Regions from separate parts of the Bacillus sp. XF8 genome, predicted to be linked through region 1. Evidence: riboswitches for the same ligand, from Rfam matches in the RefSeq annotation. Region 1 holds a riboswitch; the other holds the start of a gene.

What was found. Region 1 has a riboswitch for S-adenosylmethionine ahead of J4P91_RS12375 (MetQ/NlpA family ABC transporter substrate-binding protein). Riboswitches for the same ligand answer to the same signal wherever they lie in the genome.
Region 2: linked by a shared signal. The riboswitch ahead of J4P91_RS05585 (methionine biosynthesis PLP-dependent protein) and the one ahead of J4P91_RS12375 (MetQ/NlpA family ABC transporter substrate-binding protein) in region 1 are both predicted to bind S-adenosylmethionine.

The regions. Positions count from the first base shown of each region.
Region 1 covers NZ_JAGDQK010000019.1:31,601-36,492, reverse strand. Annotated here, with positions in the region: gene J4P91_RS12380 (acyl-CoA dehydrogenase family protein) at 1-167, opposite strand, end outside; gene J4P91_RS12375 (MetQ/NlpA family ABC transporter substrate-binding protein) at 181-999, opposite strand; SAM riboswitch class I at 1,058-1,147, opposite strand; gene J4P91_RS12370 (YdcF family protein) at 1,316-1,945, opposite strand; gene J4P91_RS12365 (GNAT family N-acetyltransferase) at 2,280-2,777, opposite strand; gene J4P91_RS12360 (GNAT family N-acetyltransferase) at 2,787-3,365, opposite strand; gene J4P91_RS12355 (acyl-CoA dehydrogenase family protein) at 3,362-4,108, opposite strand; gene J4P91_RS12350 (LysR family transcriptional regulator substrate-binding protein) at 4,416-4,892, opposite strand, start outside.
Region 2 covers NZ_JAGDQK010000005.1:47,797-52,688, reverse strand. Annotated here, with positions in the region: gene metC (cystathionine beta-lyase) at 1-158, opposite strand, end outside; gene J4P91_RS05585 (methionine biosynthesis PLP-dependent protein) at 155-1,267, opposite strand; SAM riboswitch class I at 1,338-1,450, opposite strand; SAM riboswitch class I at 1,847-1,957, shown strand; gene J4P91_RS05580 (bifunctional homocysteine S-methyltransferase/methylenetetrahydrofolate reductase) at 2,028-3,860, shown strand; gene metH (methionine synthase) at 3,860-4,892, shown strand, end outside.

The sequences.
Region 1 (4,892 bases):
AGGGTTAACTTTGTATAACCAATATTCTGTAAATCTTTAATATTTTCAAAAGGAAAAGATCCCAGTTCACTCAGTTGATGTTCTCTTTCCGCAAACTTAGGAGTTAATCCTTTTATTTTCTCTAATATGAGAAGCTGTTCTTCTGTTTCTACAAACGTGAGCGTCATATGAAAATCTCCTTTACTTTAAGTAGTCTGGTAAAACAAAACCTTCAAATTGTTCTTCAGATTGAATCATCTTTTTAAATTCTGGTGAATGATATGCCTCAATTAAATCTTTAGCAAATGTTTTTTCCTTATCTTCATCACGAACAGTAACAATAATTCTATGTTGTGATGGCGTTTTTTCTAATTCCAGTGCTTCTTTTAACTTATGTCCAGATGAAATGACAAGGTTTCCGTTAATAATACCGTAATCTAAATCTTTCATTGCCCTTGGGATTTGTGGTGATTCAAGCGGTACCAATTTAAAATCTTTCTTTTTAAACGTTATATCTTTTTCGGAAATTGTTAAAATATTTACATTTTCTTTTAATTTCACCCAGCCAATGCCTTCTAAAATACGTAATGCACGTTCTAAATTAACCGGATCATTTGGTACCCCGATTTTCATTCCATCTTTCAAATCATCTAATGATTTATGTTTTTCAGAGTATACACCTTGAGGTGCTGATGGAACTTGAATAATGCTTGAAATTTTCGCATTATTTTCTTTTGCGTAAGATTCCATAAAAGCAGTACTTTGAAATATATTTGCATCAATATCCTTATTCGTTAGTGCGGGATTTGTTTCGTTTGGTGAATTAAACTCTACAATTTTAATTTTATACCCCTTTTTCTCTAAATACGGTTGTACGGATTTTTTCACTTGATCACTATACGGACCAGGCGTAAAACCTAAACGAATTTCTTTTTGATCGCCCGCTGATGACTGCGTACAACCAGTAATAACAAATAAACTACATACAATACTTACAAGTGTAAAAAATAAACGCTTCATCTTCTCTCCTCCTACTAAAAAACAACCTTACATATAAGAAGGTTGTCATCTCTTTTCCTTCTTATCTACTCGGAATTAGCACCTTTTCATTCTCTTTCAGGTTGCTGAAGTTTCATTGGGCCGTTCCCTCCACTTCTCTCGATAAGATTATATTTGATTATGCCCTCTATTGTGTCACTATTCCGATGAAAATACAAGGTTTTAATCGAAAAAAATTCTATAATTTGTTAAGTTATAGAAAATTCAAACCGTACTTACATAAAAAAGGATAGACTTAGCAGAATTACTCTGCCTTTATCTATCCTTTTCTTGCTTTTTAATCACCTTTTAAAATACGTAAAGGTAACGATGCAACATACCCAATATAAGAACATAATTCTTTAAAAAAGAACGGAATTTCTGTATCTAATGTTTTATATGCTGATGTTGGAGTTGGTGATGCATACGCATCCATCCCAATATGCTTCGCTATTCTCATCGCTCGCTTCATATGAAGAGGATCACTTACAATCGTGTATGTATGTAAGCCATTGTCAATTCCGACCTGCTTAGCATTCTTTAAATTATCTTCTGTAAAACGTGACTGTGTTTCAATTAATATGTCTTCATCCTTTACGTTATGCTTTAATGCATACGCTTTCGCAGTACGTGCTTCTTCCTGCTCCGCTTCAAATTTGGTACCACCTGTAAAAATAATTTTTTTAATACTTCCATTCTTGTACAAGGAAATCGCATGATTGATTCTTTCGCGAAATACAGGAGACGGTTTTCCGTTCCAAGAAGCCGCTCCTAGTACAACAGCAGCATCTGTAGGTACCTCATCTGTTTTAAAGCGATAACTCCAAATATCGTAAGCTACATAACTTACAAATAGAATCATAGAACTAATCATAAGCAAGAACACTTGCAAGATTCTTCTTTTTTTATTTTTCTTATTTTGTTTCATTTGTACTAGCCTCCGTGCATCATCCATACTTCTATTAATTTAAAATGATCCTTTTTTGAATCATTACATTTGAGTTTATTTGAAAGAAGGCACTTTTCTCAACAATCGATTCGTGCTATAAAGGGTTTTCATTCAAATAGAGGATTTTTAATTTACTATTATGTGTGGTTCATACTTTATGAATTTGATTTATGTACAAATTTCTCATATAACTCCATTGTAACGAATTTCTTCACAGAAGGGAATGATGAAACAAAAGTATATAAAAGAAGTAATCATTTTGTAAGAAAAAGAGGTATATTTTCCCCTCTTAGGGACGTATACCTCTTCCACTTCACTTTACAATCCAATATTTCATATGTTGTTCCTCAAGTACACATGTAAAGCCTGCTTTTTCTAACACTCTACTTGAAGCAACGTTACTGGTGAAACAATCTGCTTGAATCGTTTGTACTTCCTCATTCTGCTGCAACCATTCTACAAAGGCTCTCACCATTTCAGTCGCATAACCATTTCCTTGATAACTTGATACTATACTATATCCAACTTCAACTGTTCCGATTGAATCGGGTGCACCTTTACACCCCATATCACCAATGATGATATTATCTTCCTTATGAATAATTAGCCCACTCCACTTACTTTGTTCTGGATTTTTTCGTAAACCTTCAGCAATCCAAGGTAAAATATCTTTATAATCAGGCATTGGCCATTCTAAAGATATTTTATACGGTATGATTTCTTGAAGCTCTTCCCTTCCTTTTATCGTTGCCTCTACAAGTTCTAATGTAAAAGGAATCATCTTTAGTCTCTTTGTTTCAATGCTTGCCATATAAACCTCCTATTTATACAAATGCATTTTTTGCAGTAGCTGTTCTTTTACGACTGGCCACTCGCTTGCAATGATGCTATATACTACTGCATCCCTTACATAGCCACTCGGTAACCTTCTTTCATTTCGTAATACCCCTTCTTTTACTGCGCCTAGCCTTTCAATTGCTCGCTGTGCTTTTTCATTTCGTAGATCTGTCTTTATTTGTACACGAAGCATCTGTAATTCTTCAAACGCATATTGTAATAACATGTACTTACATTCCGTATTAATACTTGTTCGTTGTACACTCGGATGATACCATGTTTGACCGAGTTCAACCGTTTTGTTGTCATTTGAAATACTATACAAACGTGTACTGCCTACAATTTCATTCGTCTTTTGATCTATCACAACAAACGGTAAATCCGTCCCCTTTTTATATCTTTTCACTGCAGTTTCAACATATTGCTTCATATCTTGATAGTTATCCATTTTAGATATTAAATACGTCCATATTTCTTTATTTCCTTCTATAATTGAAAATAATTTATCTGTGTCATTTGTATCCATTAATCGTAACACTGCTCGTTCATTTATTATTCTCATGAACAAATCCCCTTTTCTATGTGTCTAGCTATATAATATCTAGAAACGAAAGTATTTTCAAAATATAAAGACTTCGTTTCCTTTCTATAAAAAACAAATCCTGAAATTGGGACTTGAATATTTCCTAATTCGAAGCCGGGATTACTCGGTGTTTTTTTGTCTACGAGAAAAGCAGTGATTCTCTCTTTCTTTTCACCCAGCAATTCCTTGGCTATCACAATGGCAAAATCAGCATAAGGAGCTGCACTGATAAAACGCTTCTGTCCATTTAATATATAATCATCTCCTTCTCTAACAGCTGTCGTCTCGATTGCAAATGCATCTGAGCCCGCATTGGATTCCGTGAGAGCAAAACAACAACTAGATTCTCCAGTAACAATTGGAAGAAGATACTTTTCTCTCTGTTCTTGTGTAAAACTGTCCAGCATTTGCCCAATTCTTAGTGGCCCCCCTATTTCTCCGATAACCTGTCCCCATAATACCGCTCCCGAACGAGCCAGTTCTTCTTTCAACAAGCACAGTCCTTTTAAGCTAAGGTTTTTTCCTCCAAGCTCCTTAGGTAGGTTAATCCCGTAAAACCCTAATTCTCTTGATCGTTTTCTAACCCATTTAATCGCTTCCATCGGAATATCCTTTTCGGCATTCAATTTCTGTTCTGCTTCATAAGGAAGTAATTCATTTTGAATAAAACTACACAATTTGGTATGAAGTACCTTTAAATTCTCTCCATTTGCTGTTATCATATATTTCCCTTCTTTCTACTTGTTTGATTTCGTATAGTCTAATAAATAATTAAATGAATACCAGAATTATAATCTGTTAGCATTCCTTGTATTATGATTTAAATTCCTTGAATCCATTTTTTCTGAATCTTTAGTTAATTATAGTTATAAACTTTATTTAAGTAAATTAACAATTAGTTATAATAACTTAAATAAAATTGATATAAAATTTTAAAAATAACAAATAATATTCAACCTTGTTTCAAAAATATGATGAATAATCATTGAATAAAAAAAATATTAGTACGAATATCACTAAGATACCGCACTAATATTTATAAGTAGATGCATAGAGTTCAAGACACTTGATAAACTCTTTGGCAGCTTTCGACAAGCAATGTTTCCTCGATTGTACCCATCCCATGTCTAGGGAATTGTGTTCCATATTGATTAATGGAATAGGAACAAGTTCACCACTCAGATAATATGGATCGGTATTAATTCCAACGTCATAAGAAAAAGCAATAGCTAAACCTTCAGCCACTGTTTTTTTCATAATTTCTGTATTGTTTGTAGAAAATAAAATATTCATTTTACCAAAGCGATTAAAAAAATATCGGATAAATGTATGCATGTTCGGTCCGTTATAGACTACAAGATTCTGCTCAAGCAAATCCTGTGGAGTTACATTTTTTCGATTTACCAATGGGGAATGCCTACTGACAGTGACGATTAGTTTTCCTTTCAATAGAATTTGAAAATCTAATTCTTCTTCTTTCGGTTTCTTTTTCGGGATATGCATTAG
Region 2 (4,892 bases), on a different contig from region 1:
GTTGGATTACCGGATCGACTGTAGTCGTATTTTCCAAATGTATCTACATCAAATTGATGAAATGTTGATGTATTATAGATGGGAACGTTAACAGCACCTGTTCGTGGGTCATGTTTATATTGGTTATGAAGTAAGAGTGTATCTAAGGAATAACTCATATTTTTACACCTTCTTTCACATGTTTAATTGCTTGTTTTAAGTCTTGAATTAAGTCTTCCCCGTTTTCAATGCCGACGGAGAAACGAAGGAGACGATTACATACACCGCGTGCTGTACGCACTTCTTCTGGGATATCTGCATGTGTTTGTGTTGCTGGATACGTCATTAAACTTTCAACTCCGCCAAGGCTTTCTGCAAAGGTAATTAGCGATAAAGATTGTAAGAAAGGATTTATCCATTTTTCATCGCGAAGGCGAAACGAAATCATGCCGCCCCTTCCTGGATAAAAAACATCGGTTACACCGTCCTCCCCCTTTAAATAAGAAACGATTTTCTTTGCGTTTTCTTCATGTTGTTTCATACGAAGAGCCAATGTTTTCATACCGCGAATTAATAACCATGAATCAAATGGACTTAATACAGCACCAGCAGCGTTATGATAGTGAGCAAGTTCTTCGCAAAGTGCCTGGCCTTTTGCAACGACTAGGCCACTTAGGACATCATTATGACCACCTAAATACTTTGTCGCACTGTGAAGCACAATATCTGCGCCTTCAGTTAACGGTTGTTGGATGTATGGGGTGTAAAAAGTGTTATCGACAATTAAAAGTAATCCATGTCTTTTTGCGACGGCTGCTACAGCTGTAATATCTGTTACTTGCATTAATGGATTAGTTGGTGTTTCTATAAAAATAGCTTTTGTTTGAGAAGAGATAGCTTTTTCTATTTGTTTTATAGATTGTGTATCTACGTATCTACATCGAATATTCCATTTTTCCTCATGTTCCGAAAATAAACGATAGGTTCCTCCGTATAAGTCTTCTGATACGATAAGTTCATCTCCAGAGCGGAATAAAGAAAGAACAAGAAGAACAGCTGCCATTCCAGAACTACAGGCGTAGCCTTGTTCGCCTTCTTCTAAATCGGCAATTGCGTGTTCTAAAAGACCACGTGTTGGATTTCCAGTTCGTGAATAATCAAAACCTGTTGATTTTCCAATTCCTTCATGACGATAAGCCGTTGAAAAGTAAACAGGGGGATTAACCGTTCCTGTTGTAGTTTCGCTTCGATTGCCGATTTGAGCTAGTTTTGTTTCGATTGTTGACATGTGAAATTCCTCCTTGATAAAAATAAAAAAAGCCTTCTAAGAAGAAGGCTTTCATGTAAATATAGTCTTCTCCTTATCTGTCAAATCTTTTCACAATTTGCTGGAATTAGCACCTTATTAACGAACGTGTTAATGGTTGCTGAGGTGTCATAGGGCCAGTCCCTCTACCTCTCTAGATAAGAATAATTTGTATGAAATTTTATTATGTTTTTAACTTTACAATAAAAAATGATTGAATTGCAACTTTATTTTAAATATTTTTTATTTTTCTGTTAATTCCATTGACTTTTAGTCTATCTCATGCTAAATTTATGAAAAAATTAACAAAGTTTGCTATATAAATACAAATTAAAAAAACGGCATACAACCTTTCTTTTTAGGTGAGAAGAGCATCCGTCTATGCATGGAAGCTGTCACATCCTCTTCTTGCTCCATGCGAAGTTAAAACAAAGAGAGAAAACGAGTGTAGGTCACCTTTTGTTCTTCGTGGCAGCGACTTATATGTTGAAGAATCAAACTGGATTTATATAAAAGGGGAACGTATTTCCTTTTAATTACATAAAAAAATATAAAGACAAACTCTTATTGAGAGCGGTGGAGGGAAAGGCCCTGTGAAACCCGGCAACCTTCAAACGAAATGTTTGAAACGGTGCTAATACCTGCAAAACAATTTGTTTTGCATGATAAGAGGAGGATTGATGATGTCCCCCTCTTCAAGGTGAAGAGGGGATTTTTATATTAATAGAAAAGAGGGAGATAAGTGAAAATTCTAGATTTATTATCAAAAGGAATTGTTATTGGTGATGGAGCAGTTGGTACGTTATTACATTCTCATGGTTTGCAAAGTAGTTTTGAAGAATTAAATCTATCAGATCCAGATTTAATTATATCTATCCATAAACAATATATAGCTGCTGGTGCAGATGTGATTCAAACAAATACGTATGGTGCAAATGAAGCAAAATTGCGTACATATGGCTTAGAAAATCAGGTTGTTCAAATTAATAGAGCGGCGGTAAAATTGGCGAAAGCAGCTGTGACAGATAAGAATGCTATTTTAGGGACAATTGGTGGGATGAAACATATCGGTGCGGTCACAACGACTGACATGGAACGGGAATTTATGTTGCTTGAGCAAGCTGGGGCATTAATAGAAGAACATGTGGATGGGCTATTACTTGAAACTTTTTATGATGAATTTGAATTACTACATGCAGTGAAAGTGCTAAGGAAGCAAACGGATATTCCAATTATTGCGCAGCTAGCGCTTCATGAAGCTGGCACAACTCAAAATGGGAATGATGTAAATGAAATATTAACGCGGCTTTTAGATTACGGTGCAAATATAGTCGGCTTAAACTGTCAGCTAGGACCGCTTCATATGACGGAAGCTTTCAAGATGATATCGATTCCAAAGAACGGTTATTTGTCAGCTTATCCTAATGCAGGTCTTCCAAACTATGTGGAAGGGCGCTACGTATATGAAGGGAGTCCTGCTTATTTTGAAGCAATGACACCGAAGTTTATTGAACAGGGGATTCGGCTACTTGGGGGGTGTTGTGGTACAACGCCAGCGCATATCGAAGGGATGAAACGTGGAATCGCCAACCTAACGCCTGTTACAGAAAAGCAAATCGTGCACAGACCGCAAGTGATTCATACACAAACAAAACGTTCTCGCACTCATATTACGCTCGCGGAGAAAGCAAAGAAGCAAACGACAGTTGTTGTTGAGCTAGATCCACCAAAAACATTGGATACACAGCGCTTTTTTGAAGGGGCAAGGGCGTTAAAAAGAGCGGGAGCAGATGCTATTACATTAGCAGATAACTCGTTAGCATCCCCACGTATTTCAAATATGGCAATGGGGGCATTATTAACGAAGCATGATATTCCAGTACTGACGCATTTAACGTGCCGTGATCATAATGTCATTGGTTTGCAATCTCATCTACTTGGTTTATCAGCCTTAGGAATGGAAGAAGTATTAGCTTTAACAGGTGATCCAGCTCGAGTTGGAGATTTCCCAGGAGCGACTTCTGTATATGATATGTCTTCTATTGAATTAATTAAAATGATTAAAGAAATGAATGATGGTCGATCCATTTTAGGAAAGTCCATCGGTCCTGCGACAAGGTTTTCTGTTGGAGGAGCTTTTAATCCTCACGTGAGACATTTAAAAGCAGCGGTGAAGCGAATGGAGAGAAAGGTTGCAGCTGGTGCGGAGTATTTCTTAACACAGCCAATTTACGATATAGCCTTAATTGAAGAAGTATACCAGGCGACAAAGCATTTAGAACAGCCGATTTTTATTGGAATTATGCCTTTAGTAAGTAAGCGTAATGCTGATTTTCTTCATTTTGAGGTGCCAGGCATTACATTGCCTGAGGAAGTAAGACAGAGAATGGATGGGCATGAAACACAGGAGTCTGCAATTGAAGAAGGAATTCATATTTCACAAGAATTAATTGATGCCGCGATGAAATACTTTAATGGTATTTATCTCATTACACCATTTTTAAAATATGAAATTACAGAAAATCTCGTTAAGTATGTGAAAGAAAAGCAAGAAGTGAAAGAGGGAATCAACTGATGAGACTAATAGAAGAAAGATTACAACATGATATTTTAATATTAGATGGCGCGATGGGAACGATGATTCAGCAGGCGGATTTAACTGCAGAAGATTTTGGCGGCGAAGAATACGAGGGGTGTAATGAATATTTAGTAAAAACAAGGCCAGATGTTATTTTAGGTATCCATAAAGCTTATATTGAAGCGGGTGCGGATATTATCGAAACAAATACGTTTGGTGCTACGAATATCGTACTGCATGATTATGAGCTGTCTCATTTAGATGAGGAGTTAAATGAAAGAGCGGCGTTTCTAGCAAAACAAGCGGTAAAAGAGAGCGGTAAAGAAGTATATGTAGCAGGTGCGATAGGGCCAACGACAAAAGCGATCAGTGTAACAGGGGGGGTAACATTTGAAGAACTAATTGAAGCTTATACTAGACAAGCACGGGGCTTATTACGGGGCGGTGTTGATGTATTGCTTGTAGAGACGAGCCAAGATATGCGTAACGTGAAAGCGGCGTATTTAGGGATTCAGCAAGCATTTGTGGAAGCGAATCATACGGTTCCGCTTATGATTTCAGGAACGATAGAACCAATGGGAACGACTTTAGCAGGGCAAACAATCGAGGCATTTTATTTATCAGTTGAGCATATGGAACCATTATCTGTCGGCTTAAACTGTGCTACAGGACCAGAATTTATGCGCGAACATATCCGTTCTTTATCGGATCTCTCAGAGTGTTATATTTCTTGTTATCCAAATGCTGGTCTTCCAGACGAGGATGGACATTATCATGAATCACCAACTTCACTTGCAGAAAAGGTGAAACAGTTTGCTGCAGAAGGGTGGATTAATATTATTGGTGGTTGCTGCGGGACGACGCCTGATCATATAAGAGCGATAAAAGCTTCACTTGAGTCTCTCAGGCCACGTGAGAATCATGAGCGAGAAGGTCATGGGATTAGTGGTTTAGAAGCATTGCAATATGATGATTCTATGAGACCGTTATTTGTTGGTGAAAGAACGAATGTGATTGGGTCACGCAAAT